Regions from separate parts of the Brotonthovivens ammoniilytica genome, predicted to be linked through region 2. Evidence: riboswitches for the same ligand, from Rfam matches in the RefSeq annotation. Region 2 holds a riboswitch; each other region holds the start of a gene.
The links. Region 2 has a riboswitch for cobalamin ahead of cbiD (cobalt-precorrin-5B (C(1))-methyltransferase CbiD). Riboswitches for the same ligand answer to the same signal wherever they lie in the genome.
Positions count from the first base shown of each region.

Region 1 (10,424 bases), on a different contig from region 2:
AACCGCTTTGAAATCCGAAAGAAGCTCACTTTTATCCAGCAGTTCATCCAAAGATTTCAGTTCCCCTTCAATTGTACTGTTATAGATCAGATAATCTGCATCTTTCGCATCAGCATAGAATTTTTCCATCTGCATATTCATGGTAGAAAGGGCGTTTTCCCCGTCTCCCAGATTCTGAAAGATATACTTTCCTCCGGCCAGTTCGATCATTTTTGAAACATAATCTCCGGATTTTCTAACATTCACGTAGCCATTGGAGCTTATATAAAAGAAAGCTGCCGTTTTACCTGTGTTTTCTTCAGAAAGTATTTTCTCCACACTGGCAATCTGCTCATTAAAATAAGTCTCCGCCAGATCTTCCTTTCCCAATAGTACGGCGTACAGCTTAATCCATTCCATTCTTCCAAGAGGGTGCCCTTCATAGCTGGAACGCTCTACCAGCACAGGAATGCCAAAATCCTCCAGCTTTTCTTTTACCTCAGGATTATGATAGATCATCGTTGATTCCACTGCCAGGCTGCATTTTTTATCCAAGATCAGTTCGTAATCCGGCGCATTATACTTTCCCGCATATTCCATGCGGCCCTCTTTAAGGGCCTCCTTTGCCTCATCTATATACCAGCCGTCTGCATCAGTACCTGATAGAGTGATTTGGTCAATCCCTTCCAGCGCCCTGAAAAAATCCATGGCAGAAGTAGCCACAAGATAAATATGATCCAGGGGCTGCTTAAGTACTACAATATCTTCTTCCATATCTTCGGGAACAGGTTTTCCCTCCGGCACTACAAGAAACCGGCCGCCCTCTGTAATATCAACCAGAGCATAGCCTCCGGTATAATAATCTACCGAAAATTGTGCAGCATACTGCAAAGGCAGACTGTGGTCCAGCTCCAGCTCGCTAAAGCTTATGGAAGAGGCTTCATTTTTGCCCTTCCGGTCAGAATGCTCCGTATTCTGATTTGCACAGGCTCCACAAAACAATATCAAAATTCCTGCCATCAGACACAGAACAAATATATGTATTTTTTTCATTATTCAGCCTTTTTTAATGATTCAGAATCAAACGTAAGTGTATAATCAATTTCATGAGGTTCACTCATGGCAATTGTATCTGCAATAACGGCAATCTTTCGGTCAAAACAGCTGACAGGAATTTCAAAGGCAGAATTTCCTTCTGTATTAATCTGCTCAAATTTCTCTCCGTCAACCTTCATATAATCATAATTAGAACTGCTCCATACGATCTTTGCAGTAACCTTCCCGTCTTTTACCTGCAATTGGGCCGGTGATTCTACACTGGCTCTGCCGGAACCGCCTTCCAGCTTAACATTTCCGGTATAGCTGCCATCTTTCAGGTTCAGGCTTTCAGCTGTGGTTAATGCACCTTCTGTAAATGCTTCTGTCGGCAGAGAATCCGCCCTGAAAACCAATTCACGGTCATACCATTTTTCTTTATTTTTACTGAAGGCTGCACAGTCAAGCTTCTGGTCCAGCGCTTCTACCGGCACTTCAAATGAATGAATCCCCTCTGAATTTTCTTTAAATGGTATAAATTCTTCCTCCGACGCATTTACTGCCTCTTCTCCGGTACCCATAAACAGTTTCAGATACCCGGTTCCACTCATTGTCATTACTGCTTTCATTTTTCCGTCTTTCACAGTTAATGTGCAGGAAGTAATTTTAAACATGGAAGAACTAGAATCTACCGCGATTTCATATTCTCCCTCTTTTAGCTGTGAAGCCTTTACAGCCTTCATATCTGCGGTTCCAACATCCTGCTTTTTTGCCATGTCCTTAGAGGATGCCACCTGGCTGTTTTCTGTATCTTTTGCTTCATCCTGCTGCTGTGACAGACTGCCTGCCGTATCTTTTTTTTCATTTCCGCATCCCCCCATCAGCCAAACTGCCGATAATGCGGATACCAATATCAATACTTTTATTCTTTTCATAATTACCTCTATTACTGTGCAGTGCCCTGCGAAGCTTTCACAGGGCACCGTTTACATATCTTTATTTTTTCAAACTGTCTATAGCTGCCTGGGCATGTTCTGCAAAAATTTCCTGGACAGCCGGAAGCTCACCAAGACCTTTCAGTACGGTCTCTACCTGATAACCTTCTTTTTCAAATGTACTCTTCCAGGAATCTGCTTCTCCACCGGCCATATCATTGTTGGCATGATCACCTGCGACAATCATTAATGGCTGAAGAACCACCCGTTTATAGTTTCCTTTTTTCACAGATGCAAGTACATCATCCAAAGATGGGGCAGCTTCCACTGTTCCTACATAATAATTTTTATATCCTGCATCGTTCAGCATTGTCTGCATTTTGGAATATACCTGATTAGATTCAGCCTCAGTTCCATGTCCCATAAAACAGATTGCAGTCTCACCGTCATCATATGCTTTAGTATCCTCTGTAATGGCTTTGATTACCGCATTAAAATCTTCATCACTTGACAGCAATGGTTTGCCGATTGCGATCTGGTCAAAGGAATCTGTATATCCTGCTACTTCATCCACAACATCATTATATTCCAAACCATCCATCAAATGTGTCGGCTGGATAACTAATGTTTTTACTTTATTGTTTACCGCACGGTCAAGAGCTTCTTTTACATTATCAATGGCAACGTTATCTCTTGATTTTACATGATCAATAATAATCTGGCTTGTAAAACCTCTTCTTACTGAGTAATCCTGGAATTTTTCTTCCAGACTGTTTTCAATGGCTCCTACTGTCAGACGGCGGTTGTCATTATAGCTTGTCCCGAAACTTACAACCAGAAGCTCTTTTTCCCCGATCTCATCCTGATTTCTTGTGTTGTCAAGAGATGCGTCTCCTGTATTGTAATTTTCCTCATCTTCCTGCTCCGGCGCTGCTTCGCTTGTCTGCTCCTTTGACGCTGAAGCATCTGCATTGGCAGGTTCTGTTTTCTTGTCACCGCAGCCGGCAAGCATAAAAGCTGCCACCCCCACTCCGGCAAGCACTGTCATAAGTTTTCTCTTCTTCATCTTTTTCCTCCTTATCCTGGAATGAATCTGTCGTCCATCCCATTGTCTATGATGAGAATATAAAAATTGAAGTCCGAAAACATGGCGTCCACATCACCAGAATCATACAACAGCTAAAACTCCTGAAAAAATATCCTATAAAGTAAACAAAAACCTTTTGCGGGTATGGCAAAAGGTTTCACGACTTCTGAATTTTATCCGGTACAACCAATTACTCGTGATCTGGAACCCCTGTTCCCGTACCAGCAGCCGGCAGGTTTCCTGACTTATAGATCCTCATACCAAGCCGCCTTCCCGATTAATCAGTGACTGTGTAATACACATGGCCTGGCACTCCCTATTTACAGTGACGAGATCGTACAGGATTTACACCTGTTTCCCTTTTAACTATTGTCTTTGATGTTTCTTTCGACAACGGCACCGGATGCCTGATTCAATTTTCATTTATTCTAGCACAGGCCTGAAAAAGCCGCAATAAAATCTATATTTTTTCCTGAATTATCCATATTTTTTCCATTCCTTATTGATTATTTTTCTACAGTAATTTCTATTTCAAAGTCCTTGCATTTCCAATCTATTTGTATTAGAATAAGCTTTAAGCTTAAAAGCTTGCTGATAAAGATTGTTTATTTTAAAGGAGGAAAAACCGATGGCATACGTAATTTCAGATTCTTGTATCAACTGTGGAGCCTGCGCTGGCACATGTCCAGTAGGCGCTATTGCAGAAGGAGATTCTCAGTATGTAATTGATGCTGGTTCCTGCATCGACTGCGGTTCTTGTGCAGATGGATGTCCAGTAGGCGCTATTGCAGCTGAATAATACATACTAAATAAGGCGGTTCCTTCCGCTTTTCCCTCAGGGCTGAGGGACCTGTTCCGCAGGTATTTATCGTCAGACAGTGATGGTTATTTTTTATACTGTCTCCGATAGATACCTGCGGATTTTTATACTTTAAAAACAGAGAAGTTCACAAAACTTTTCTATAGCATAAAATAATGGACGGCCCAGCAAATACTGAACCGTCCATTATTTTATGCTGCTATTCTAAATCCATTTCCGGCAGAACTTGTCCGCTTCCCTCTAGGATAAAGTACTTTCCTGGGGTTCAAGACGAAGTTTACCGGGCTTGTCCCCCCTGCGGCATTTAACCTTCTTCTCCTTTTTCTGCCGCCGCATTCGTTTCTGTCTGATGCGAATCGCCTCATCCAGTTTCCGGAATCGTTCTTCTTCCTGTTCTTCCCGCTCCCTCATCAGATAATTCATCTCTTTGATTACTTTATCCCCTACCTGGGTGCTGACTTCTCTTCCCAGTTCATGGTTATTTTCTGCAATAGCGTCTCTGACAATCCGGGTCATTAAAAGCTGAAACTGATCCAGTTTTGACATCCCGGGATCTGTTTTGGTCTGCACACAGGCGGTTTCCGTCTGAGCTTTGGACACGACTTCTGTGGTCTTAAGCTCGTCCGGTATCTGAGGATTTGTATTATGTACAAGCATTTTTATTGCCTTCAGCTGATATCCCTCCTCTTTTAATTTTCGGATTTTTTCAAATTGAATAATATTCTCTTCTGTATAGTAACGGTGACCCATTTCATTTCTTGGTATTTCAAGCTCTAATTCTTCTTCCCAATAACGTAACACATGTGATTCCACATGAAGCAGGTTCGCTGCATCCGAAATCATGTAACGTACTTCTTCCAATTTCTGACCTCCTTTTACAGTCCACTTACTGTTAAAACAAGTATAACATAGATATTCCTGTGCTCAATCCTCTTTTCATCGCAAGTTTCGGCATAAACTGCCCTCTTATAACAGGAAAAAGGCGGATTCGACAACTTTTTGCAATATCTGCCTGCGTCGAATCCGCCCTTGTTAAATTGTATAGACTGCCCCAGATACAGACATTCATTCTTTAATGGCAATCTGCCTGCACTTTAAACCGCATCAAAAGCAATTGTTACTTTAAACAGATCTCCATCCAGATAAATATCAAAGGAGCCTTTCTGCATCACAGTCAGGTTTCTTGCTATCTCAAGTCCCAGACCGCTTCCTTCTGTATTCCTTGATACATCCCCACGGACAAATCGTTCCATAAGCTCTTCGGCACTAAAATTCAGCGGATATTCAGACATATTCTTTATTGTTACTATTACCTTTCCATTTTTGAACTCTCCATCCACATAGACTCTTGTATTTGGCATCGCATATTTAGCGGCATTATTATATAAGTTTTCAATGACCCGCCACATTCTTCTTCCATCTGCCCGAATCAGCATCTGGCTTTCCGGAAGTGTACATACAAGACTCAGATTTTTTCTTGCGAACTTCTCTTCAAATTCACCGTTTGTCTGTTTTAGCAGCTGTTTCAGATTAATTTCATCAATATTCAGATTAATATTTCCTGAGCTGATTTTTGAAGCCTCTACCAAATCCTCTGTAAGATGTTTTAATCTCTGGGATTTCCGGTCCAGAATCTCTATATAGCTTCTGATTTTTTCATCCTGAATGTCTTCCCTCTTCAAAATATCTACATAATTAATAATAGAAGTCAGCGGCGTTTTTATGTCATGGGAAACATTCGTAATCAGATCTGTTCTCAGCCGTTCACTTTTCATCTGCTCTTGAATGGCATTCTGCATTCCTTCCCGGACATTATTCATATCATTAGCCATTTCAAGATTATCTCCGGTAAGGTCTTCCACCGGAATCTGAAAATTCAGATTACCTCCTGCGATTTCATGGATTCCTTCCTTTACTTTCTGGCGCTGTACACACTGCTTCATTAGGAAGATCAGTACCGCTCCCCACAAAAGAATAAACAGAGGGATTCCTATCCCGATAAAACTCAGCAGCAGGCAGATAATATTGGCAGCTGCAAAGAAACAGAAACACATCACCAGTTTTCCTGTGATCTTTCGGGTTCCATATGCATTTGAAATGACTTGTTTTAATTTTGTCGCAGCTATTTGAATCAGTGAATTTTTCAGTAATGATTTCGCTTTTCCCTTACAGATAATTGTCAGCAGCTCCCATTGCATCAAACCTGTAAAACTTAAAACCACTGCCATAAAGTATACCAGCATTCCTGCACTGGCCGCTGTATAGGTACCCGGATACAAGCCCGATGAAACAGCTGCCACAACTGATGCCCAGATTACCCAGCAGACAATATCTATGATAATTAAAATCTCAATGGGTATACATCTTGCAAATGTACTGGCATACCGCTCTTTCCCGGGGCCTTTTCTGCCTGCCTGAACAATAGAAATAATAAAGAATACAATCACACCCGCAATTCCGGCAATTATAAGAACCAGAGCTGCCGGGGCCATAGCTATATATTGATTATAAGTCTCTTTTTTCTGCTGTATCTCATAATCCAGGTTTTCAGCAGCAGTCTTATTCTCGGCCAGTATCAGCTGATATTCTCCCAATGTCTCTTCACCAAAATATTTTATCTGATCTAATAATTCTTTTCCGGTATTGCCTGTGCCTTCTGATTCAATTCCGGACCAGGTCTGGCTGTCCCAGGCCGCATATGCTCCTGTATTTTCCGCTTTCTGACCAATCAGCTGGTCTCTTGCTTCTTCATAGGTAAGTTCTGACCAGGCCGGATAATTGGTAATCACCTTTCCTTTGGAATCCACGTAATAGTAATATCCAAGCTGCTGCCCGTTCTCTTTTTCCGCCAGCAGTTCAGCTGTCTGTCCGACTTCATATACAGCTGATGTCAGTTTATGATATAACTCAGAGATAGACACTGTTCCCGGGTTTTTCAATGCATATCTGGCCAATGTCTCTTTACTTTGAGGGAGGGCACTTTCACATTCCGCCCCGGCAAAATAGTAATACAGAAATTCTCCATTATAATCCGTATAATCTGCATTTCCGTCACTAATCAGCGCCGAAACTTCATCTCCCAAAAGCAGGATAGCTCTTAACTCGGTTTCCGTAATCTCTTCCAGCGAAGTATCGCCAAGCTCTGCATTGCTCAGGGCATGCAGCTTCACACTCCTTTGTTTCTGATCAAATATAATTTTATAAACCGGGGTTATCTCAAGATCTGCATCTGCCAGATTATTCAAAGATTCACCAAGTGCAAAGGTTTCATACACATTTCCTTTTTCATCCTTCAGATACGTATCCCCGTTCTCATATACTTCTGTCAGATCTATATATTCACTCCAGCTGCTCCCATCCTCATAGGATAGACGATCCAACGCAGTCCGTTCATCTGACTCGTAAAGTTTCTTAAGATCATTCAAGGTATAAGTAGTCGCCGGATCCTTTTTTTCATACGAGATGCCTGCATCCTGGTGCATAATATCCAGGGTCTGTGTTCCGTCAAATTTTCCGTCAACTGTCAGTTTATCTACTACTGCATCATTCCTCAACGCCTGCAGCCCGCTGTCTGCGATCTTTCTTCCATAAGCGGACGTTTCATTATAAGAGTACCTGTTCATCAGATCTGACATGCCAGCTCCGCTGTTTAGGCAGAGCGCCGCAAGATAAGAACCTGCCACAATGGCAGCAGCGCTGCAAAGTGTCAGAACAATTACTAGAACTTTGGTTCCCAAAGATCCGAATATTTTTTTATGATTCATTTTATCTTTTACCTTTCCATCCGTTTAACGGGGTGGAATATCTTCAACTTTATATCCCACACCCCAGACCACTTTCAGATATTGTGGCTCTTTCGGATTAATTTCAATTTTCTCCCGGATATGCCGGATATGGACCGCTACGGTATTATCTACATTCACTGCGTCTTCATTCCAGATGTTTTCATAAATCTGCTCAATAGAAAACACCCTGCCTTTATTTTTTAACAAAAACAGCAGTACATTATACTGCATTGGAGTCAATTTCTGCACTTCTTCTCCGTCAATAGTAACCTGTTTGGTATCATCATTAATCATCAGGCCCCCTGACTGGTAAATATTATGTTCGGCCTCGGCACACATTGTACCAAGCTTTGTGTAGCGCCTCAGCTGCGACTTCACTCTTGCAACCAGCTCTAGAGAATTGAATGGCTTTGCAACATAATCATCTGCTCCCACATTCAGCCCGACTACTTTATCTGCATCTTCCGTCTTGGCCGAAAGAATAATAATCGGTATGTTGTACTGTTCCCGTATCTTTAATGTAGCCCGGATACCGTCCATACGCGGCATCATTACATCAATTAACAGCAGATGGATTTCCTGCTTCTTAATAATATCAATCGCCTGAATTCCATCATATGCTTTAAAGATCTGATACCCTTCCGGCATCAGGTAAATTTCAATAGCATCTACAATTTCTTTGTCGTCATCACATACTAAAATATTCATCATTTTTCACCTCCCCACCATTATAAAGCACATCCTTTCAAAAGGATATCTTTTCTTTTCTGTAACTAATAATAGCAATCAAATCTTTCTAAGAAGACTTGTCACTTCTTAACGATTTCTTAACGGTTTCTGTCGGTTTTATGGAAAGCAAAAGAATAAGAGAGCCTGTTTCCAAGCTCTCTTTCCCGTTTAATAATTATCTTATAACCTGTTTATGTCTTCTATTTCACCACTGTTATACATTTTCATTTATAATTCTGCGCAGAGACCTGCTGATAAATACTGCAGCAACACACTTTAGAATATCCCCCGGAATAAATGGAAGTACACTGGTGGCAAAAGCTGCCTGCCAGCCGATTCCGGTCACAGCCATCATCCATGGCGTTCCCACGAGATATATCACGGGAATCCCTATGACAATCGTCACCAGAAACTGACGCCACAAATTTCCTTTTTTTCCTCTCAGCAAAGAAATTACTATAACAGCCGCCAGATAACTAAAAATATATCCTCCTGTTGGGCCAAATAATTTTGCAGGTCCTCCCATGCCTCCGGAGAACACCGGAAGCCCCGCAAAACCAAGCAATATCCAGATTCCAACTGTAATACCCGCTTTTTTCGGCGAAAGAAGCAGCGCTATAATGTTTATAATCAATGTCTGTGCAGTAAGACTGACCGCTGAAAACGGCAGGGGAATACTGATATAAGATGAAATACACAGCAATGCGGCAAAAAGTGCCATTATTGTCAGTTCTTTTGTTTTAAATGCAGATTTACCCAATGATAAACTCCTTACTCCCTAATATAAACTCAAAGCTTAATGTTAACTATAAACATTAATATAATAATCTTTCTTTTAATTGTCAACCTCTTTTTGTTGTTTTATGGTTAACATTTTATCAAAAGATAATTTTAGCCTGTAACTCTTTTATGTTACGAATCATATAAACCCGTTTTTAAAAATATCTTATACAGGCAGATAAAAGGCCGCAAAACGTACTGTCTTTGCGGCCTTTTCATACGACGATTCCTCTGTCTGTTATTCTTTTCCAGCTTATTTATGCAAAAGGATTTTCTGTTTTGTAAAGCATTCCCTTTGGCTGATTGAAATTAATCTCTTCTACATCCACACCAATATATTTAAATACCTCATATAATGCTTTCCCAAAATGACCAAAAGCAACGGCTCCGTGATGAGGGTAGTTTTTCTCAATCAGTACATGACGGTAAAAACGCCCCATCTCCGGAATTGCAAACACGCCAATGCTTCCAAAAGATTTTGCAGCCACCGGAAGCACCTCTCCCTGGGCAATATATGCCCGCAGCTTATTATCAGCAGTGCTCTGGAGACGATAAAATGTAATATTCCCCGGCACAATATCCCCTTCTAGTGTTCCCTGTGTTACCTCCTGCGGGAGACTTCTTGCCATAATCAGCTGATACTTCATTTCACAGAAGGACAGCTTTCTTGTGCAGGTATTCCCACAATGGAATCCCATAAATGTATCTTTATGCTCATATGGAAATGTCCCTTTTATAGATTCCTCATACATATCCGCCGGCACATTGTTATTAATATCCAGCAGTGTCACTGCATCCTGAGAAACTACTGTCCCGATAAATTCACTGAGCGCCCCGTAAATATCAACTTCACAGGAAACCGGAATACCTTTTCCAGCCAGCCTTGAATTTACATAACATGGAACAAATCCAAACTGTGTTTGAAATGCCGGCCAGCATTTTCCGGCAATTGCAACATATTTCCGATATCCCTTATGATCTTTTACCCAGTCTAAAAGTGTCAGCTCATACTGTGCAAGCTTCGAAAGAATTTCCGGTTTCTTGTTTCCGTCGCCAAGCTCTTCTTCCATTTCTTTTACCACATCAGGAATTCTCGGATCGCCTGCATGATTGTTAAATGCTTCAAACAAATCCAGTTCTGAGTTTTCTTCAATCTCCACTCCAAGATTATAAAGCTGTTTAATAGGCGCATTGCAGGCCAGGAAATTTAATGGTCTCGGTCCAAAGCTGATAATCTTAAGCTCCGCAAGGGCTGCCACTGCTCTTGCAATTGG
Region 1 is NZ_JAOQJQ010000002.1:250,791-261,214, reverse strand. Features, by position in the region: gene OCV88_RS05710 (ABC transporter substrate-binding protein) at 1-1,032, opposite strand, end outside; gene OCV88_RS05705 (hypothetical protein) at 1,032-1,949, opposite strand; gene OCV88_RS05700 (sirohydrochlorin cobaltochelatase) at 2,011-3,015, opposite strand; cobalamin riboswitch at 3,250-3,455, opposite strand; gene OCV88_RS05695 (DUF362 domain-containing protein) at 3,665-3,835, shown strand; gene OCV88_RS05690 (MerR family transcriptional regulator) at 4,097-4,717, opposite strand; gene OCV88_RS05685 (sensor histidine kinase) at 4,951-7,620, opposite strand; gene OCV88_RS05680 (response regulator transcription factor) at 7,645-8,352, opposite strand; gene OCV88_RS05675 (biotin transporter BioY) at 8,585-9,130, opposite strand; gene OCV88_RS05670 (L-fucose/L-arabinose isomerase family protein) at 9,408-10,424, opposite strand, start outside.
Region 1: it holds a riboswitch for cobalamin, as region 2 does, so the genes downstream of both, OCV88_RS05700 (sirohydrochlorin cobaltochelatase) here and cbiD (cobalt-precorrin-5B (C(1))-methyltransferase CbiD) in region 2, are expected to answer to the same signal.

Region 2 (10,424 bases):
ATGGTAACTGCCTGCCTTTTTTGACCGGGCCGCACTCAAAGATGTAATCTCCACATCCTGAAAGGGCAGCTCCTTGATACAGGAAAGCATTTCTCCCACTGTCTCCAGAGTAATCGCATTCATCACAATCCGGACAGAGGGATTTTTCTTTAACAACAGCTCTAAAATCTCCCTGAGATTTCCGGATGAACCGCCAATAAATGCATGTGTTGGAGGTTCCAGATCTATAAGAGCTTCCGGCGCTGTTCCTTCAATAACTTCGAGATTATCTGTCCGAAATTTCCGCTTATTCTGGCGGATCAGTTCCACCCCTTCCGGATTCTTTTCAATGGCGTATACTTTTCCACAAACCGCCTGCATCGCCATCTCCACGGCAACAGAACCTGTTCCTGCTCCCACATCATATACAACGGAACGGGCGGTAAGGCGCAGTCTTGAAAGAGAAACACTCCGGACCTCTTCTTTGGTCATGGGAACACTGCCCCGCAAAAACTCATCATCTGAAATTCCATGAGTTACTACATGCTCTCTTTCTTTCTGCGCTTCTAACAGCATCACGCACAGGCCGTCTGTGTGGATATCCGCAAGCTCCCTTGCCGAACCCCGGATAATCTTTTCATTTTCATAAGAAAGATTTTCTCCCACCGATACCTGTGTGTCTCCCATTCCATACTCTGTGAGTTTTCTGCAGATCTGGCCGCAGATTTTTTCACTTCCTGCCAGTGCAAAAATGCGGGGATGCTCTTTTAATAAGCCAATGATATTACAGCTTCTTCCATGAAGACTTACCGGCAGAATATCTTCCCAGGTTGTTTTCAGCCTTCCGGCAAAATAAATCATAGAAGAAATCCCGCAGATTACTTCCGTATCCCCGTCAATCAGCTGAAGAAGCTTTTTGGCCCCGCTGTAAAATCCGGTATCTCCTGAGAGCAGTACAGCTACACGCTGATATGACGGATGCTTTACAATATAATCCCGTATCTCTTCCGGTTTATAGGAAACAAATTTGTCCTGTCCCTCTGTTCCAAATCCATCCAGCATTCTTGCGGCACCGATCAGCAATTCCGCACTGCTGACTGCATCTTTCGCTTCTTTTGTCATAGTCGCCTCTGCGCCCATTCCAATGCCCACCAGCGTTACTTTTGTCCCCTTCGCATCCGGCTGTTCCTTTACAGCCAGGCCGAATTTTTCTCCCAGAATGTGCAGACACTCAGACAAAGAGATTCCTTCTGTCTGTGGGGGCCTTCCGATTACAACCAGACCACAGCCGCACTCTTCCGCTGCTTTTACCTTTTCTGCAAATCCGCCGCTGCTTCCGGATTCTTTTGTTACCATCCATCGTGCCTTAATCTGATGCAGCATCGCCTTGTTTAAATCTTTTGAAAATGGCCCCTGCATACAGATCAGATGCTGCCCCTCAAATCCCAGGGCTGCACATTCGGCTGCCACTGCTGGAAGAGACAAAACTCTGGCAAAAATGCGCTCTTTATATCCCGGCAGACCGGTAAATAAATGCAGCTCTTTGCTGCCGGTAGTCACCAGTACATTTCCCTGCGTCCCCCCAAGGAATTCAACGGCTGATGCTGTATCCTTCACAAAAACCGTCTGGTTTTCTGCCCCCAGACCGGATACATCCGCGCTGTCCCTGAGTACTCTAAGATATTGTTTCCCGGATTGTTCACATGCTTTTCTGATATTGTCCGTCACAGCCTGAGCATAAGGGTGAGTGGCATCTATTACAATACCGTCTTTGGAAAGCTGCTCCATCTGTACCGCCATCTCCTCCGATGTCAGACGCTCTGCGGACACATGGCAGCAGGGACCTTTGGGAAGCAGACTGCCGCCGTATTCTGTTGCCGCAAATACCCGGCACATAATTCCGGCCTCATTCAAATACTCCGCTGCCATCCGCCCTTCCCTGGTGCCTGCAAAAATAAATACCTTATACATTCCGATATCCTCTTGGGGTTACCATTTTGCCCTCCAGCTCCCTTGTCTGGGAATTACCGATAAATACTGTGGTAAACATATCAACCGCTGTGTCCCTCAGTTCTTCCAAAGACATAACCCGGCAGCTTTCCCCGTCTCTTCCAATATTGGAGACGATACCGCAGACTGTCTTGCCGCTTTTATAAGTCAGCATAAGATCACAGGCTTTTTTTAAATAGTCCGCTCTTTTTTTACTGGATGGATTATACAGTACAATGGAAAAATCCCCTTTCGCTGCCATCAGAAGCCTCTGTTCAATTTTCTCCCATGGTGTTAAAAGATCACTGAGGCTGATCAGGCAGAAATCATGGATTAACGGTGCTCCTAAAACTGCGGCACCGCCGGTTGCGGCGGTGACCCCCGGAATAATTTCGAGCTCAACTTCTGGATAGCGAACCCCGATTTCATACATCAGTCCGGCCATTCCATAGACTCCGGCATCACCGCTGCAGATCATTGATACCGTTTTCCCTTTTTGTGCCTCCTCAAAAGCCATAACACATCGGTCTGCTTCTTTTGTCATAGGCGTTGTCAAAAACTCTTTTTCCAAAAAATGTTCCCGGACCAGATCTACATATACCGTATATCCGATAATTACATCACTCTGTTCTAATGCATGGATGGCACGAAGTGTCATCTGCTCATATTCTCCGGGTCCGATTCCTATTACATATAATTTATTCAAAGCTTATCCTCCAGTCTCTGACGGCACAGGCAGCTGTGACGCCGCATTTTCCCTGTTTTTTCATAATTAATCTTCCATTGCCCGCTCCCAGCACCGCGCTGCGCTCACAGACATTATCCACTCCGGTAACAGATTCTACAAAAGGAGAGGACTGAAAATCCCCCGATACGCCTTTTAATTCATCAGCGCTGTAACACCAAAAGGGAATCTGCTGCCTGCAGGTAAACTCTGCCAGCCCCGGCTCTTCTTTTTTCAGATCAATGGAAACCGCTGCACAAACAGACTCTTTAAATATCCCCCAGGTATTTAACCACTCTTCAATCATCTCTTCGATGGCGTAAAGAGTGGTACCTTTCCTGCAGCCGATCCCAAGAATCGTCTGCTTTGGTACCAGGTACAGCGTGGCATCCGGCAGTTCTCTGCGCTTTTGAACACCCAGGTGAATCCACAAAGATTCTTTTTTTGCGTATTCAGCAGCTGCCTGTTCGTCCCATTTTAAATAATTCAGACCCCGGGGAAATTTTATCCCTTCCAAATGCCGCTGTGCTTCTTCGTCTGCTGTCACAAAAATGTCTTCGTCTCTCAGCAGTCTGGCCGATACCTCTTTCGCCAGGCTCATATCCGAGATCCAAAGATGATTCTGTTTTGCGAACACATCTACTGCAAACCGCTCTTTTACATCCGTTGCAGTTGTAATTACCGGAACAGCTCCCAGATTTTTTGCCAGCTCCCAAGCTGCCTCATTGGCTCCTCCCAGATGTCCGGATAATAAAGAGATTACAAACTGTTTTCCTTCGTCCACTACCAGCACCGCCGGATCATACCGCTTGCTTTTTACAAATGGAGCAATGGCCCGCACCGCAATTCCGCAGGCTCCTGTAAACACAATCAGCTCCGAGGTTTCAAAAGCCTGCTCTGTCCAATCTGCCAGCGTACCATTTAAAATCTGCACAGAGGCATCTTCACAGTCTGTCATATAACGGCTCTTCACAGAAAGAACAGCTTCATATCCCTTCTCTTCTAAGCTGTTTACCACATCTTTTGCTACGGCCAGCCCTCCTGGCGTAAAACAAATTACAGAAGCTTTCACAGGCTTATCCCTCCTTTATATGACATCCGGCCTTCCCCGGCCGATTTACTCAGATGCTTCCCGAAACTCTGTGGTAAATCCGGGATCATACAGTTTTGAACGGTCATAACGGGTATGGGCCACCACATCACCGATAATCATCAGCGCAGTCTTTGTAATATTGTGCTCCGCCGCTGTTTTTGCCAGTGTATCCACGGTACACACAAAGGTTTTCTCATCCTCCCAGGTTGCTTTATAAACAATGGCTGCTGGCGTATCCGGCTGATATCCGCCTTCTATCAGACGTCTGCTTAGCTCCTCCAGCATACCGGTACTTAAAAATACAACCATAGTAGCCTGATGAGCGGCAAAGCTCTCAATACTTTCCTTCGCCGGTACAGGGGTTCTTCCGGCCATTCTTGTAATGATAACACTCTGAGATACGTCAGGCAGCGTATACTCCAGATTCAGAGCCGATGCCGCTCCGCAAAAAGAGCTCACCCCCGGACAGTAATCGTATGCAATCTGTTTTTCATCCAGTACATCCATCTGTTCCCGGATAGCTCCGTAAAGACTTGGATCCCCGGTGTGAAGGCGAACTGTCATCTTCTGATTCTGTTCCGCAGTTATCATTACCTCCAGCACTTCTTCCAGCGTCATTTTCGCGCTGTTATAAATTTCTGCTCCCGGCTTTGCGTACTCAAGCAGCTGCGGATTTACTAATGAACCTGCATAGATAATAATATCTGCTTCCTCCAGATATTTTTTTCCTCTGACTGTAATCAGGTCCGGCGCCCCGGAACCTGCTCCCACAAAATGTATCATGATTTCTCCTTTACAATAATCAATGAATAATAGCCTGCATCCTCTGGAATCGCATCCGCACCGTAATAAACCTTTTCTCCCGGCATCCCGCAGTTTTCAATCATCACCACTTGTGCATCCTGCTGCTGCAGCACTTTTTTTACCTGCTCTATCTTTTTTCCGGCTTTCATCAAAACCTTAGTTCCCGGAAGTTTAAGGGCCTCCTCTATCTGATAAGAAGCCGGTATCACATGAAGCTGCTGCGCTTTTTCCACAAGGCCGATATTTAACCGGGCCGCAGCCGCGCAAAAGGATGTAATCCCGCTGATAATTTCTGTTTCATATCCTGCCGCCTGCACCTTTTTATGGATATACAGATAGGTAGAATATACCGACGGGTCCCCAAGAGTTAAAAACACCACCTGTTTTCCTTCATCCAAAAACGCTCTGACAGCATTTGCTCCCCTCTCATGATTTTCCTCCAGCTTTACCGGATCCTTTGTCATGGGCATACTTACCGGCAGCAGCACTTTACCGGCCAGCTCCGGATAAATCTGCTCTACAATCTGATATGCCACGGAATCTTTTGGTTCCTCTCCCGGAACAGCTACTACATCACTGTCTCTGACCGCCTCAAGGGCTTTGATGGTCAGCAGCTTTGGGTCCCCTGGTCCTACACCGATTCCTGTTAATTTTCCTCTCATTTTCTGTGTTCCTTTCGCTGTTGTTCTATACACTGTAATAACTCCAGCACATTTTTTGTATCTGCAAGCCGTCCCTCCACATTGGAGAAAATAATGGCTGCGGTCTTTATATCTCCTCTGGTTCTGTGGTCCATATAAAATTGAATCTTTTCCGCCGTGATTTCCATTGTCTCTTTTAGACACCCGGCTGCCTTTAAGATCTGCACAGCTTCTTCTGTGGTAACCGAATCCAGAATATTCTGTATCACTTTCCCTTGGGCCCCTGCCCGGAAAGCCTGGGCTGCCAGCAGCTCTGCCCGGCAGTCTGCATTTCGGGAATGTGTATTCATAATACCGCCGGATACTTTTACAAATTTCCCAATATGGGCGATAAATAAAATTCCCTGTATTCCCAGCTCCGCCGCCATATCCAGCGTTTCTCCCAGATAATTGCTGCACTTCATGGAAAAAGTCAGATCAATATCCATCTCCTGCTGTGAAAACACCTGTCCGTAATTTCCCGGTGTGATGACAAGATACTGAGCACCTGCCTCTGCCAGCATCTTCATCTCCAGCCGGATACTGGCAATGAGAGCATCCTCGCTCATAGGAACTACAATCCCGCTTGTCCCCAGAATGGAAATCCCTCCGGTAATGCCAAGCCTCGGATTAAACGTCCGTTTCGCAATCTGTTCTCCCTCTGGCACAGAAATTATAATATTCAACCCCTTTTGATAATTATATTCCCGGCAGATCTGCCGGACTTCATTTAAAATCATCTTTCCCGGCACCGGATTGATAGCCGCTTCCCCGATTTTTTGCGAAAGCCCCGCCTTTGTTACTCTGCCAACTCCAATCCCGCCGTCTAACGAAATACCTTCCGATTCTTCCGTCAGTGAGACCTGTGCATAAATAAGGATTCCATCCGTAACATCCGGATCATCCCCGCCATCTTTTCTTACTGCGCAGCTGACTCTCCCGGGCCTTTGCTGAATATCCTCAATCAATAGTCTCAGCAAAATTCCCTTGGGGGTCTGTATCGCCGCCTCTTCCACTGTCTCCCCGGAAAGCAGCATCTTTGCCGCCGCCTTGGCAGCAGCTGCTGCACAGGTACCGGTAGTATACCCATACCGGAGTTTTTTTCCGTCTTTTAAAATGAAATACTCTTCAATTCCGGTCTTATGCTTCATATATAAATCCCCCAAAAAAAACCGCTGTCTTCCGACAACGGTTTTCTTTTCCCGATTATATGACACTTCGGTTGCCGCAAAATGTCAACAAAATGTAACACGGTATCTGACTTTTACAGTAACGGACTTGTATGGGAATTTCACCCATTTCCCTGCTTTTACACTCTGTTTTTCATTATAATTTAATTGCAATTTGGTGTCAACGAAGCTGGTTTCTTATTACAAAAAAGCCAAAAAAAGTACCAAAAATGCAAAATATTGGCGCAGCCGCCTAATTTATTGTGTCAGTTCTTCCATAACCTGCTTTACTGTTGTAATCTTGGCTGCCTGAAAGGCATCTGCCCCGCAGAAAATCAAGCCTTCCTCCAGCTCCCCTTTCACGGCATGAATCAGCGCTTCTGTAATACAGTAAGGCGCTTTTGCCGGATTACAGGCTCCCATACAGCGATAGCATCTCTGTACGGGGCGAAGCCCTTTTTTAACCTGGTCCAGAAAATGATTGAAAATTGCACGTCCCGGCATCCCTACCGGGCTTTTAATAATACAGATATCCTCTTTCTGACAGTTTATGTATGCTTCTTTATATAACGGATGTGCATCGCACTCCTTAGTAGTCACAAATTTTGTAGCTGCCTGAATGGCATCTGCCCCAAGCTCCAGATGATGCTTTAAATCAGAAGCAGTATTCACGCCTCCCCCCACAATCACCGGGATATATATCTGATTAGCCTCTCCAAGCTCTCTTATATACTGTATAATTCTGCACTCTTCTGCTTCAAATTCTTCATCGCTGATATCCTCAAGCTGCTCCGGCAGAAATCCCAGATGGCCTCCTGCTTTAGGCCCCTCGATCACCACTGCATCCGGCAGCCTCTGGTAACGCTTCTGCCACATCTTTATCAATACCTGGGCTGATCTTAAAGAAGATACTACAGGGATAATCGCCACATCAAAATCCTTCACATATTCCGGAAGCTTTACCGGCAGTCCCGCTCCCGAAACAATAAAGTCCACGCCGCATTCCGCTGCCTTTCTAACCTGTGCTTCATACTCCTTTGTAACAGTCATAATATTAATGCCGATTACTCCTGTGGGAGCAATTTTTCTTGCAGTCTGAATCTCTTTTTCAATAGCTCTTAAGTTCGCAGCTTCCGCATTTGTATAAAAATCCGGTTCCCGAAATCCTATCTGGGCAGCTGATATGGTCCCCGCACCACCTTCTTTTGCCACATTCCCTGCAAGGGTTCCAAGAGATACTCCAATCCCCATCCCTCCTTGTACTACAGGATATTTTAAAGACTTCTTCCCAATCACTACTTCTTTATATTGACTCATTCACCGTTTCTCCTCATTACGAAAGGCTGCCCTTATGGATGGACAGCCTTTCCAAATCTATAAGTGTTTTTATGAATAGATTATACGAAAGAAGATTTTCTATGTCAATAAATACTATACTTTATCCTGATACTCATATTCAAAAGCCGCCTGATCAGAACCAAAGGCGAAAAGCGTCCTGTCCTCCTCCTGAAACCGGTAAAATGCATGACAGGATGCGCTTTCATGAATCACCCGTGTCATGGCGCCGCCCTTTGGCGCATACAGCGGATGCGACTTTTTCTCCACAAGTCTCGCCGTCAGTGTGTATTTCCCCTGGCGGATTACTATGGTTCCCCAGCCGATTTTCTCCACTTTTGCTCCCAGATACGTTGCCAGCCGATACTCCATTCCCCGCCAGTGAATCACACTGATAATTCCTGTAAATCCAAAAGGCCCCATAGGAATCTTTGCAACAGACAGCATTAGTGAGCCTTCCCGGAAGGTACACTGTGTCCAGGCATATTCTTTTGGAAAAGACCGGCCGCAGTCTCCTTCAATATAACCGCTGCCATTTTCAAACTGATAACTTTTCCCGTTTATTTTAAGCTTTCCATTTACCACATGATTCATACTGCGCACACGGTGTCTGCACTCCATAAAGGGCACCATACAAAAAGGCCCCATAATATCATAGCGAATAGGAGAAAGCTCTCCAAACCGGAGTCTGCCTACAGCATCCAGTTCCTCCGTATGAATATTCAGCCGGATTCCCTTTTCCAGAAAAAGATTATCACCAATTGCCATGGGAAGATCTGTTCTGCTTCCCCGAAGCTCCCGCTCAAAAAAAGGAACATTCCATGCGCCGTCATCTGTTATCAGCTGTATAGAACAGCTTCGCTTTCCATTTGTTATATGAAAGGCCGGTATTACTGCAATGGTATCCTGTCCTGCCTGACACTTAAAATACCATCCGCTGAAATAATTATTCATGTGCAATTCCCTCCTGTGCCGGATTTGATATTAAATTCCCCTGATAGTCAAACCTAGAACCATGACACGGACAATCCCAGCTTTTTTCATCGGGATTCCACTCCAGCTGACATCCCATATGAGGACACCGGATATCCACCGCGTAAACATTTCCTTCTTTGTCTTTGTATACACCGGCCTTTTCTCCGTCCAGCTCTACAATTCCTCCGTGGTCTGCCTCAAGCTCTTTTACAGTCTCATCCGGAATCTGAAAAATCCTTCTTACCAGTCCTTTCACAGCCTGTCCGCCTTCACCGGCCATTTCCGGAATATTTTCCATGGAAAAACGGCCCGGATCAAAAACTTCTGCATAGGGATTCTCCTTTCCAAGTATCAAATCCCTTAAAAGCAGTGCAGATACCATAGAATGTGTCATCCCCCATTTTCCAAACCCGGTGGCTACATACCAGTCCGGTTTCCCTGCCGCATACTGACCGATATAGGGAACATGATCCCCTGTCATACAATCCTGGGCAGACCAGCAGGCCGCCTCCCTGCTTTCAGGAAACCATTCCTTTGCCCTCATCTTCAAAGCATGATACCGGCCGCCCTCTGTATTTTCTCCGGTCCGGTGGTTTTCACCTCCCACAAATAACAGTTGTTTATAATTACGAAAAGAATATGGATGTTCTCCCTGGCCAATGGCCATCCCGTTTATATGGCCCGCCTGTTCAAGCGCAATAACATAAGAACGCTCCTGATGCATTTTTGCAAAATACATTCCAGGAAAATTTATAAATGGAAAGTGGCATGCGAATATAATCTGGTCAGCTCTCACAGAGCCCTCATCCGTTTTAACTACATGATCTTCTACCTCTTTTGCCATGGAGTTTTCATAAATGGTAAGAGACTCTGAAATCTCCTTTATAAATTTCAGAGGATGAAACTGTGCCTGATGTGAAAATCGCACTGCCGCCTGAAATGGCACCGGAAGTTTCAAATCTGTTATCAGCTGAGCTGGAAGCCCCAGATTCTCTGCCGCCAAAGCCTCCTGCTCCATATCTTTCCTGCTTTCAGAATATATATAGGCATCCTGTTCTTCAAAATCACAGCTTATCTTCTGCTCCTCAATGAGACGTTTGTACTCAGCAACAGCCTCTTCATTTGCCTGCCCGTATAATCTGGCCCGTTCCTCTCCCAGACTGTCTGTCAGTTCCCGGTAAATCATGCCGTGCAAAGATGTAATTTTCGCAGTTGTGTTTCTGGTCTGTCCGCTGGCAATACGGGCTGCTTCCAGTACAACAACCTTTTTCCCTGCTTTTTGAAGATAATAAGCCGTAAGAATCCCGGCCATCCCCGCGCCAATTACCGCTATTTCTGTTTGTATATCTCTCTTTAATGACTCCCTCTTACTGATACTGCAAGTCTTAGACCATACTGATTCCATTGTTTTCCTCCATCAACTTTTTTTACATATTCTGCCCGTAATCTGTGTTAATATCCCGGCAAACAGGAATAATATACACATCAGCCATTAAAACAGAGAGGAATTTTCACATGCCGAATCATTTAAAAACTGAAACATCGCCTTATCTGCAACAGCATGCAGACAATCCTGTTCACTGGTTTCCCTGGTGTGAGGAAGCATTTGATAAGGCCAGAGCAGAAGATAAGCCTATTTTTCTAAGTATCGGATATTCTACCTGCCACTGGTGCCA
Region 2 is NZ_JAOQJQ010000006.1:138,593-149,016, forward strand. Features, by position in the region: gene cobK (precorrin-6A reductase) at 1-1,950, opposite strand, end outside; gene cobJ (precorrin-3B C(17)-methyltransferase) at 1,943-2,674, opposite strand; gene OCV88_RS13650 (cobalt-precorrin 5A hydrolase) at 2,667-3,764, opposite strand; gene cobM (precorrin-4 C(11)-methyltransferase) at 3,810-4,568, opposite strand; gene cobI (precorrin-2 C(20)-methyltransferase) at 4,565-5,251, opposite strand; gene cbiD (cobalt-precorrin-5B (C(1))-methyltransferase CbiD) at 5,248-6,420, opposite strand; adenosylcobalamin-variant (AdoCbl-variant) riboswitch at 6,513-6,584, opposite strand; gene OCV88_RS13670 (NAD(P)H-dependent flavin oxidoreductase) at 6,697-7,755, opposite strand; gene OCV88_RS13675 (tocopherol cyclase family protein) at 7,870-8,727, opposite strand; gene OCV88_RS13680 (FAD-dependent oxidoreductase) at 8,720-10,153, opposite strand; gene OCV88_RS13685 (thioredoxin domain-containing protein) at 10,264-10,424, shown strand, end outside.

Region 3 (10,424 bases), on a different contig from region 2:
ACCCGGCTGGTTCCCATTGCTTCACCTTTTGCTCCAGCAATACCGCCTACATAATTTTTACCATAAACTTCTGCATAACTGTGGCAGTTATTAATTGTTCCCGTGTTATTTCCTGTAAAAGAGCCTATTTTTACCTGCTCTTTGTCATATCCAATTACAACACCTTTTTCTATGGTAGAATTACTGATATTTACAATATTTGCGGCTGATGCATATCCGCCATAAAATCCTGCCTTTAATGTTTTTGTTCCAGCTTTCAGCGTTACCCGGTCTATGGTCGCAGTTACTCCGCCGGAAGCAAGCCAGTCACTGTAATTTCCTGACGGGCCGTAATCTACATAATATTTCGCAATTACACCGTAACCTTCAATCTGCTCACCATAAATATTCAGATTTTTAATAACGGCGCCGCGAACATAACCAAATAATGTCTGTCCGCCTTTTTCAACTGTTAACGTGCAGTTATTTCCATCGAAAATACCTGCAAACGGCTTCAGATTTTTTCCGCTTCCTGTTGTAGTTCCGGTTCCTATTGGTTCCCAGTCAGCTGGAATCGTAATATCTTTCATCATTTTAAAATGACTTCCGGAAAGATCAATTCCCTTTTCATTGACAATTGTCTGTATCAATTTCAGATCATCAAGATCATTCAGCTGATATGGATCCGTTTCTGTTCCTTTACCGTCCCAGAGTTCTTCATCTACCATCTGATCTAATGTCTTAAAGGAAACTTTAGCAACTGTAGATTCACCGGTTATGGCATAGGTCTTTCCATTAAAACTGTTTACCGTATTTGTGGCAACACATTTATAATATTTAACCGCCGGAACATCTGAGCTCTCCGGCTTATAGCTTACAGCTGTACTTTTATAGGTCTCAGCCTCTCCAACAGGTGTAAACTTCACACCATCTGTACTTTCGAACCACTGGTAGGTCTGTGTGGAATTCTGATGTGTGGACCCATAGCGGATCGCGGAAGAAAATGGTATTGTTGCCGCACCTGTCAGATATTCTTTATCTGCAAACTCAGATGCAAAAGCAGGAACCTGAATATCATCCGCTTCTGCTGAAACAGTATACAGGATCTCATTACTGTAACTATCTCCAAACCGCCTTCCATCCTGTGTAATATACAGTTTTACACTGACATATCTTCTGCTGTTTACCGATGCCTTATATGTATAAGTCTCGGATCCATAAGTACCACCCGACGGGCTTCCGGCCTCTGTACCTGTTGACCATACATAATCAATATCCAGTGTATCTTTGGTGCCCTCTGCTCTTGTATCAAAAGTAACTTTTAACTCCTTGGTCTCATCTCCTACATTATACTTATAACCGTCTGCCGGAACTGCACTTCCATCCACCGGAGCTATCTTTATGTTATAAGGTGTGGGATCCGGTTTTACCGTTATATATACAACTTCTGAATTCTGTGTATATGTCTTTCCGCCGACTGTATTGCTGACCACGCAATAATAGTAATGATTCTCTGACTTTTCAACCTGTTTTCCGCTGAGAACCGGAGTATAAGATGCTTCTGCTGCACCTTCAATTTTTTTACCGCCTTCTGTGCTGTTTTTGTCATTCTCATACCACTGATAAGAAATTTCACCGTTTCCGGATGCCCGCACCTTTATAGGGTCAAGCTCTGTATCTGTATCAACATATATTTGTCCAGCCTTTGGCTGAAGTACAATTGTCGGTTCATTCTCCTGGGGTTCTTTTGTTAATGTCAATGTATATTCAATGGAATCCATATCTTTGCTCACTGCTTTTACAGGAACCTTCATTTCTCCATTAGCATCCCATGTTACCGGAACCTCAATCGCCTCGCCGCTGTCACCTTTGATGCCGCCGGCTTCAATACTGTAAGAAGAGCGATACCCTTCCGCTGTCACAGATACTGTTTTAGAATCCGCAGGAATATAAGCCCTGTATTCTTTTACTTCCTTGTCAAAGACAGGTTTCATTGTATCATCTACTGTCAAAGATTTCAGGCTGGCTGCCTTCTTATAGCTAATCATATAGCTTACTTCATCACCGCCTGCTGCCGGTACGATTCGAATATACATATCCTGAGAAGCAGAAAACTGATTCCAGTTATCGCTTTTCATTGTCCTTACGCTTCCGCCTGCCACCGGCCAGGAGTTCAGTGTATCTTCCGCTATAGCGCTGGAAGGATTCACATAAATATTTGTAATATAATCCGGCAGTGTCACTGTATAATTAAATACATCAGACGCAAAAGACGGGGTAAACTCTAAAAGCTGTTTTCCCTCACTGTCAAGAGCAAACTGAAGCCCTTTTAAACTGCTTTTATCTGCCTGTGGACTGGTCAGACTTTCTGCGGCTTTGTCTACTTCACTCTGAGCTGCATCCCAGTCATTTAAAACAGCCAAAGCCGCTTTAAAAGTATCGGATGTCTTATCTGTACAGTCTGCCAGTTCCTTTATTAATTCATCCTTATTGGCATAATCTGCCAGTGACGCAGCTCCCCAGTCTGACTGGTCCATAATATCCGCGCCATAGCCATACACTGAAAACTGAAGTCGGACTACATCACCATCTGATACCTTGATCTGATCTGCTCCTTTTTCTATTCCCTGGTTATTTTTTGTAAACATCCACCCGGACTGTCCGCTATAATCAAATTCTCCCAGCCATTCTTTGCTATTTCTCAAGCCGGTATATGATGTCTGTCCGGCCGGATCACTTTCGCTTGAATTATTAAGGGCAGCCATGATTTTAGCGGGGATCTTGCTTTTATCCCATCCTTCCGGCTCACCGCCATCCTTTACATACCGAAGATAATAATCACCCTGCAAACTGTCGGTTTTTACATCTGTTTTCTCATCACCAAGAACCTCCTGGGTTACATCTGCAACCGAACTGTCCTTGGGCACAACCACCTTTACCGGTTCCTGAATCAGCCCCTGTCCAAGTGTGATTTTTTCTGTTGTAAAATACACTGTGATATCAGCAGACTTGCTGCTGTTTTCCGGAGCAGCCCATACAGTACTTGGGATAACCATTGCCAATGACAATATGACAGCGGCAATTTTGTGTTTCCACATTTTTCTTTTTACTGTTCTCTTTTTCATGATTTCTCCTTTCATGTTATTTCTATCTATCATCAACCGGCAATGCCGGGTATATTTTTAAATTTCCTCCCTCAAATTTCTATCGCATTTTCTTTGTTATCCTCTGTAACAGCATATTTTTGAAGTATTTAAAAACAAAAAAAGACCATGGCAAAATACCACAGTCCGTTTTTTCTGTTTCTATCATCGTTCTCTCTTATTTATGACAATTTTGATTCTCCGCCAGCATGTCATATGTTATATGCAGGTCTCCTGGCTTATGACTCAAACGTTTTAGCTCTCCTTCCCGGTTTCCCAGTGGCCGGCCTAAAGCCGCGAGCAAAACTTATCATCTACAGTGGCGGGACCGCTCAGGCCTTCTACCTGATTCCCTCTTAGCTGCTTTCATGAAGCAGAACATATAACAACTTATTTTCTTAGTAATTCCTCTTATCTTCCTGATTTTCAATGATTTTTTGATTTCAGGACGTAAATTATTGATTTTTATTATAATATTTCACAACTTACAAGTCAAAGTTTTTGTGTTTTTTACAGAAATCCATATAAAAACTACAAATAAAACCCTGAATATACAAAAATTTTACAAATTTATTTTAAGCAATTTTATTCTAACCAATCACAGGACTTTTTTACATAAAAAGCAGCCGCCCTAACCTTCTGAAAAGTTAAGACGGCTGCCACAAATCAACAATCCGATTCCCTATGTCATCTTTTGTAAATCCTTTTTATGTTATTTTGCATTCTTTTTTCTTTGTGTCAGCACAAGAATTCCAATACCTGCAATTCCCATTTCTGCTAAAATGAAATCAAAATATAAAACATGCAAAGAAAATACCTTTTATTGTAAAGATTTTACGGTACCATCTGTCCTTCTCCCTTTCTTTCGCGCATCCCATACCATACAGCCCACTGTCTCCGTATCTCTTGCAAATCCCAGTTTTTTAGAGTCCAGTCTGACCCGGAAATCTTTCTGCAGAGCAGTCAGCAAAAGCGCAATCTTCATAGCTTCACTGGATGCAGCGCCGCATGTAACTGCCGTCTCTCCCTCCCGCACAAGAGGCAGTTTCATAGCTATGGACTGCTCAATGCTTTTTACCGCCATTTGAAACAGCATCATTCCCCGGCATTCCTCCGGTTCCAGATAAAGTTTAAAACAAATATATAAATGCACGCATTCTTTGACTGACGTCTCAGAAAGTTCCGGTGTCTGCACCACCTGCTGTGCCTGTTCTAAAGCCCGGATATTCTGCTTTAATATCCGCTCCTTAATATCCTTTCTCATGCTTTATACCATAACTGCTTCCATACCATAGCTTTCTGCCAGCATTTTTAATTCCTCTGAATAATCCCCGAAAATTAATGGCATATGTAAGCCTGCACGGCACTGTTCTTTATATACCTTTTTCTGATCTTCCACCTGGAAAATAAAACCGCCGTTGCAGTTATCCAAATCATAGCCTACCGTTTTGATAATAGTCCCCTTTCCAATCAACAGCCTCTTTAAATCTCCGCTGAATTTTGCAAAAGTAATTACCTGTCCCTTATCCTCGTCAAAATTATGGCGCATAACTGCACCGAATTTCTGATCATAGGCAAAATGGCGCAGTGCATATGTTCCATCCGGTTCATGAATCCCTTTCAATTTTCTGTGGGGAGTGGAATGATATACAACATACAGATTGTCCAGCCCTTCCACCTCTTTTACATCCTCCGGCGAAATCATTTTTAAAATCTGCATATTTAATCCCCGACCGTCTGTAGAAACGATAGGAAGTGTATTTCCCATATACGGAGCCCTGCCGGACACACTCATTTCAGCCAGCATGGTTACAGCGGAAGCCACATCATACTCACAGGCCGAGGCAATGCCCTGCTCCAGATTTAAAGAGTGTGCCAGACAGAAGGTAAACTGCTCCTCATTAAATCTTCTTGTGGAACAGATATCCGGACATGGAATTACAGCTCCGCTGCAATCGTACAGGTCCATATTTTTCTGAACTACTTTATAGGCGATCAGAGACTTCATTAGCTTTTCTTTTTCAATTGCTGTATTTTCCGCTCCTGACAAAAGCTCATCTGCCAGTATTTCCAGCTCTCCAATCTCTTCTTTTGTAATATTCGGTGTAATCCGCCCCGGTGTTGTGTAATTTCCTTCCGGTGTCAGCGGTTTCATCTGATCAATTAATTCATGTGCATTTACGGTCCGAAAATGAACCCCCATCAGATCTGTTACGGCCTTAAGATTCACAAAGCTGTCTGTGGCACCGGCCACAGGCAGGTCATGGTTAAACCTTGCCACCAGCAAAAGATTCGCCTTTGCAATGGCTTTTTTCGCCCGCAGAACGATAAAATGCCGCACCAGATCCTCCCAGGTCATTTCGCAGATAACATCTACCCCCAGATTGTACAGTCCGCCTGCTCTGGCAGGCCCCCAGATATCCGGCTGTATTGCAAAAGGTTTTCCGCATTTTTGTGCAAACTCGTTAAATACGGTATCCGCTCCAAAGGCTCCTGCCGCCAGATATACATCCACTTCATGCTGATCTTTCAGCAGAGTTTCAAAATATTCTTCTTTCACCTCCCAGTCACAGCTTGTTTCCAGAAATACCGGTTCCATAATATGAACGCATTCCGGCATTACATGCTTAATTCCTTCCATAGTCCCCTGAAAAATCGCACCGTTCACAATAGAATCAAACCCCGGCTGCAGAGAATCTCCACCAGTCATACGGCAGGGTCCCTCATAATAATATTTATGCGCAAACATTACAAACACCGGCTTCACATTCAATTTTACATCCATACATTTACGAATCATCGTATCCTCCTCCTGATATGTACTGATCTCTCAGATCATATTTTAATATAATCATTATAACTGTGCATTTTTCACATTTCCATGTACATCAAAAACAGTATTTTTTAATAATTAAATTATGTGCTGTTCACTCTGCACATTTTCTTGTTTTCTTTTTACAGCTCAGCTATAATAATTCTGTCATTAAAAATTTATATTTTTCAAGAAGGGAGCAATTATGAAGCTTAGTCTTTTTATCCTCAAACATGCGCTGGCACACTATTCTCCCAGAATTCAATGCGCCAGGACTTCCATTCCCATAGAAGAACTGCGTTTGTATAACGCAGATGCCCATATCCCGCAAAATACAGAATCTCATATTTTATATGCAGGCACTTCTGACGCCTTTTTCCAGGACGGTTCGAATCTCGTTGTCTGCAAAAACGATTCTGATTATCTTTTTTTAAACACAGACAATATCACTGCCGTATTCAATGATATTTTAAAAACCTTTGCTAATTACAGCCGCTGGTCAGAAACCTGCGCACAAAACATTCAGAGCGGCTGTACGCTCTCCCAGCTTCTGAATCTTGGTGAAGCCATGCTGCACCGTCCCATTATTATTGTGGACTCCTCACAATATTTAATTGCTCAGTCATCTTCTGCCGCACAAATGCCATTTGAAGACATCTGGAAAAACAATGACGGCCTCCAAAGTGCTCCTGCCGATATTCTGATGCAGTTTAATCAGGCTCATCAGGATTCCTTTTATAAAAAATCTGTTTTTCTTCTTCCGGCAGACTTTTTTCCCCATCCTTCCTGCTGCAGACATATTTTTTTAGATGATGAGCGCATGGCCACACTGATTGTGCTTCTTGATGAAGAATGTCCCCCCGATCATCTGCCGCATCTGCTGGAGCTGTTTGCCGCCCATGCAGCCAGCTGGATACAGTCAAATATCTCGGAAGATTCTTCTTATCACTTTGTTTCTTTTTTCGCCCGTTCACTGGACGGAAATGAAAATGCACTGGCTCCTCTTTTACACCGGCTGACCTTATTTGGCTGGAAAGAAAACTGCCAAAAACAGATTTATGTGATTACCGCTCTGTCAGAACAGTTCCACTTTGATGCCCATTTAAGCCGAATGCTCTCTGATGATTCTTCCGGAGTTTATGCAATCCCATATCAGAAAAGAATAGTAGTTTTATTAAATTGTGATCTGATAAAACCGGAAGACTTTGTAAAACGGCTGATATTTTTAATGGAAAAAAATAATTATTACGGCGCCGCTAGTTTTCCCTTTCAGGACGTCTGCCATATTGCAGAAGCCTACCACCAGGTACTTTCTGCTCTGTCTCAGGCATCCCCCAAAAAAGGCCGGCTCTTTTACTGCAGGGATAACGCAGTAAAATATATCACCGATATTGTAAATAAACATACCTCCGGTAATATCCTGCATCCGGTTCCGGCGCTTATCCGCTCTTACGATAAAACCTATCACACAGCCTTTTATGATACGCTGTTCTGTTTTTTAAAAAATGAACGGAACCATCAAAAAACTGCCAGTGAGCTTTATATTCACCGCAATACATTGTTTATGCGGCTGTCAAAAATACAGACTCTCTGGCAGCTGAATCTGGAGGATGCACAGGAACGTTTCTACCTGCTGTACTCCTTTTATCATACTTTATACCATCTTTAGTTTTCTTTTTTTACCGGGACGACCCCTGATTTTCGGCCCGGAAACTTTTAAACTGTCCCAGCACCTTTTTTAGGCCATCTAACTGCTCCTTTGTATAATGCTTTGTAAAGGGCTCAAACTGCAGAAGTGTGCAGGAATATTCCGCAATTTCCTGTACACTTCTGTCCTGATAAATTTCAAGAAGAAAGGACAATGCCCCTCTTACCGGCAGGGACTCACTGTCAGCCCGGATATACAGTCTGCTGTTTTTCCATTCTGCATACACCCAGGTACGCACCTGGCATTCCGGTATCAGATACTTATTTTTTCTGTATCTGTCAGGATACTCCGGCAGGTCTGCGCCGCATTCCACCAGAAATGTATACTGGCTGATCTCTTCCTTTAATTCCGCAATATCATTTTTTATATCGTCTTCTACCTCTGCCATGCTCATGGGGTCCATTTTCTAAAATCCTTTCAAAATATGTAATTGTTTCCCGTATAATCTCTGCAGCCCTTTGTATCTCCGCCATTGTATTGTAAGGCGCCACAGAAACGCGGACGGCACTCTGTATTCCAAGGGCATTCAGATACGGCTGCGCACAGTGGTGTCCGCTGCGCACCGCCAGTCCGTACCGGTTAAAATGAGTACACAGGTCATAGGCGCCTGCCACAGAAGATACAAAAGAAAGACATCCTGTCTTCTCCTGACCTTTTGCAAGAATCCGCACAGAAGGTATGTTACAAAGCTCCTGTTCTAATACCGTTAACAGCCTTGTCTCATGTTCTCTTACTGCCCTGCCCGGATATTGCTTCCAGAACATACAGGCTTCTGCCAGGCTGACAGCTCCGGCGTAATTAGGTGTTCCGGCTTCAAACCGTTCTGCACCGTCTTTTAGCAGCATCTCCGTCTCAGATACCTGATAGACCGTTCCGCCGCCAAACCTTGCCGGTCTGCAGATTTTTTGTGCCCGTTCACTCATACAGAGCACGCCGATTCCGGTCAGCGCCCCAAGCTTATGACCGGAAAAGCAGTAAAAATCACAATCAGGCATTCCATAGCCCATATGTACAATGCCCTGTGCACCGTCCACTAAAATAAGCGCATCCGTATGGTTTCTGATATAAGAAGACATTTTCTCAACAGGATTTTTCACGCCGGTTACATTGGACAGCTGGGTAAAAGCCGCAATTTTAGTTCTGTGGGACATTTTCCTGTAAAACTGCTCCAAATCCAGTTTTCCATCTTCCAGTACCGGAATGACCACAAGCTTTGCCTGACTTTGTTTTGCAAGCTGCATCCAGGGAAGAAAATTTGAGTGATGCTCCATCTGAGTAACCATAATCTCGTCTCCGGGCATCAGGAAAGGCGCTGTCATACTGCATACCTGATTAATTGCATCTGTAGTCCCGGCAGTAAAAATCAGCTGTTCCCTGTTTTTGGCACCAAGCTGCTCTGCTATCAGGGTTCTTGCATTTTCATAGGCCTCCGTAGTTCTTGTGCTCAGAACATGTATCCCCCGGTGGACATTTCCATTATCCCGCTCATAATGTTGAACAATCCGTCTTTTTACGGCATCCGGCATCTGCATGGTGGCTGCATTATCCAGGTAAATCAGTGGCTGTTCCTGATATGTCTGCTGCAGAATAGCAAATTCACTCCGCAGCTTTTCGGCGCAAAAACCCGTATCCCGTGTCTTAAGTCTCCCTTCCATACTCCCTAGTCCTCTTCCTTCCCGCCTGCGTTTTTCTTTTTTATTTTATTATATACACAATCGCATAACGCTGTAAAGGTTTCCAAAGAGGCGCTCTCCCCGGGCGAAATATTAATTCCAAATTCACGCTTCACTGCCATGATAAACAGCACTTTTTTATTCATAGCAGTGGTGGCCCCGCCGCATTTGGATGCAGTTTCCGCTGCATCCAGTGCTCCAGAGGGCATTTTGACCGCTTTTTTTACCGATATCTGACAGATTTCATAAAAATTATCTGTAGTGATCTCAGAGGGCTTTAACAGAAATTTAGAACACAGATAGTTTAAAAAACTGCTTCGAAACTGTGTTACATCAATATCCGGCGTACTGAGAATTTCCTCTGCATACCACTCTGCCGCATTCCGTCCTTCCAGAATACGCATCTTTATATTTTTTCTGATCAAACAATCACAACTTCCATTCCAAGAACTTTTCCCAGCATTTTAATATCGTCTATATGATCCCCAAAAACCAGAGGCATATGAAGACCAAATTCCGCCTGTTTGTGGAAATAATCGTACTTATCCTCTACCTCAAAATAGATTCCCTCGCTGCAGCCGGTTGCATGGTATCCAAATCCCCCAATGCAGGTCCCCTTTGCAGCCAGAATTTTATTACACTGAGGATTAAAACGCATCAGCGTAATCGTTTCCCCTTTATTTTGATTAAAATCAATCCGCATAGTGGCACCCCAGCCGCTGTTTGTAAATGACCGCAGGGCATATGCGCTTTTTTCTTTATCAAATCCATGCATCAGACGATTTGGTGTGGCATGACCGCTGTAATATATATTCTGAGTACGTTCCATATCCTCAATATAACCAACACCGGTATACTCTCCTTCTACCCGTTTTCCATACCATACCATAGGCTGGGTATTCCCCTGATAGGGAGCTTTTCCTGTAAGGGCTGCCAAAGCAGCAATAGAAAGGGTAGCTAAAAGATCATATTCACAGCCGGAAGGGATTCCTTTTTCATTTAACAGAGAATGACTGAAACAGAAGGTAAACTGCTCCTCATTCATTCTGCGTGTTGCACAGCCATCCGGACATACTGCTGTAAACGCATTACAGCCGAAATGTCCGCAC
Region 3 is NZ_JAOQJQ010000003.1:376,001-386,424, reverse strand. Features, by position in the region: gene OCV88_RS09740 (bacterial Ig-like domain-containing protein) at 1-3,104, opposite strand, end outside; cobalamin riboswitch at 3,330-3,521, opposite strand; gene OCV88_RS09735 (hypothetical protein) at 3,943-4,386, opposite strand; gene OCV88_RS09730 (fucose isomerase) at 4,390-5,922, opposite strand; gene OCV88_RS09725 (PucR family transcriptional regulator) at 6,140-7,603, shown strand; gene OCV88_RS09720 (SufE family protein) at 7,614-8,030, opposite strand; gene OCV88_RS09715 (aminotransferase class V-fold PLP-dependent enzyme) at 7,999-9,297, opposite strand; gene OCV88_RS09710 (hypothetical protein) at 9,303-9,740, opposite strand; gene OCV88_RS09705 (hypothetical protein) at 9,737-10,424, opposite strand, start outside.
Region 3: it holds a riboswitch for cobalamin, as region 2 does, so the genes downstream of both, OCV88_RS09740 (bacterial Ig-like domain-containing protein) here and cbiD (cobalt-precorrin-5B (C(1))-methyltransferase CbiD) in region 2, are expected to answer to the same signal.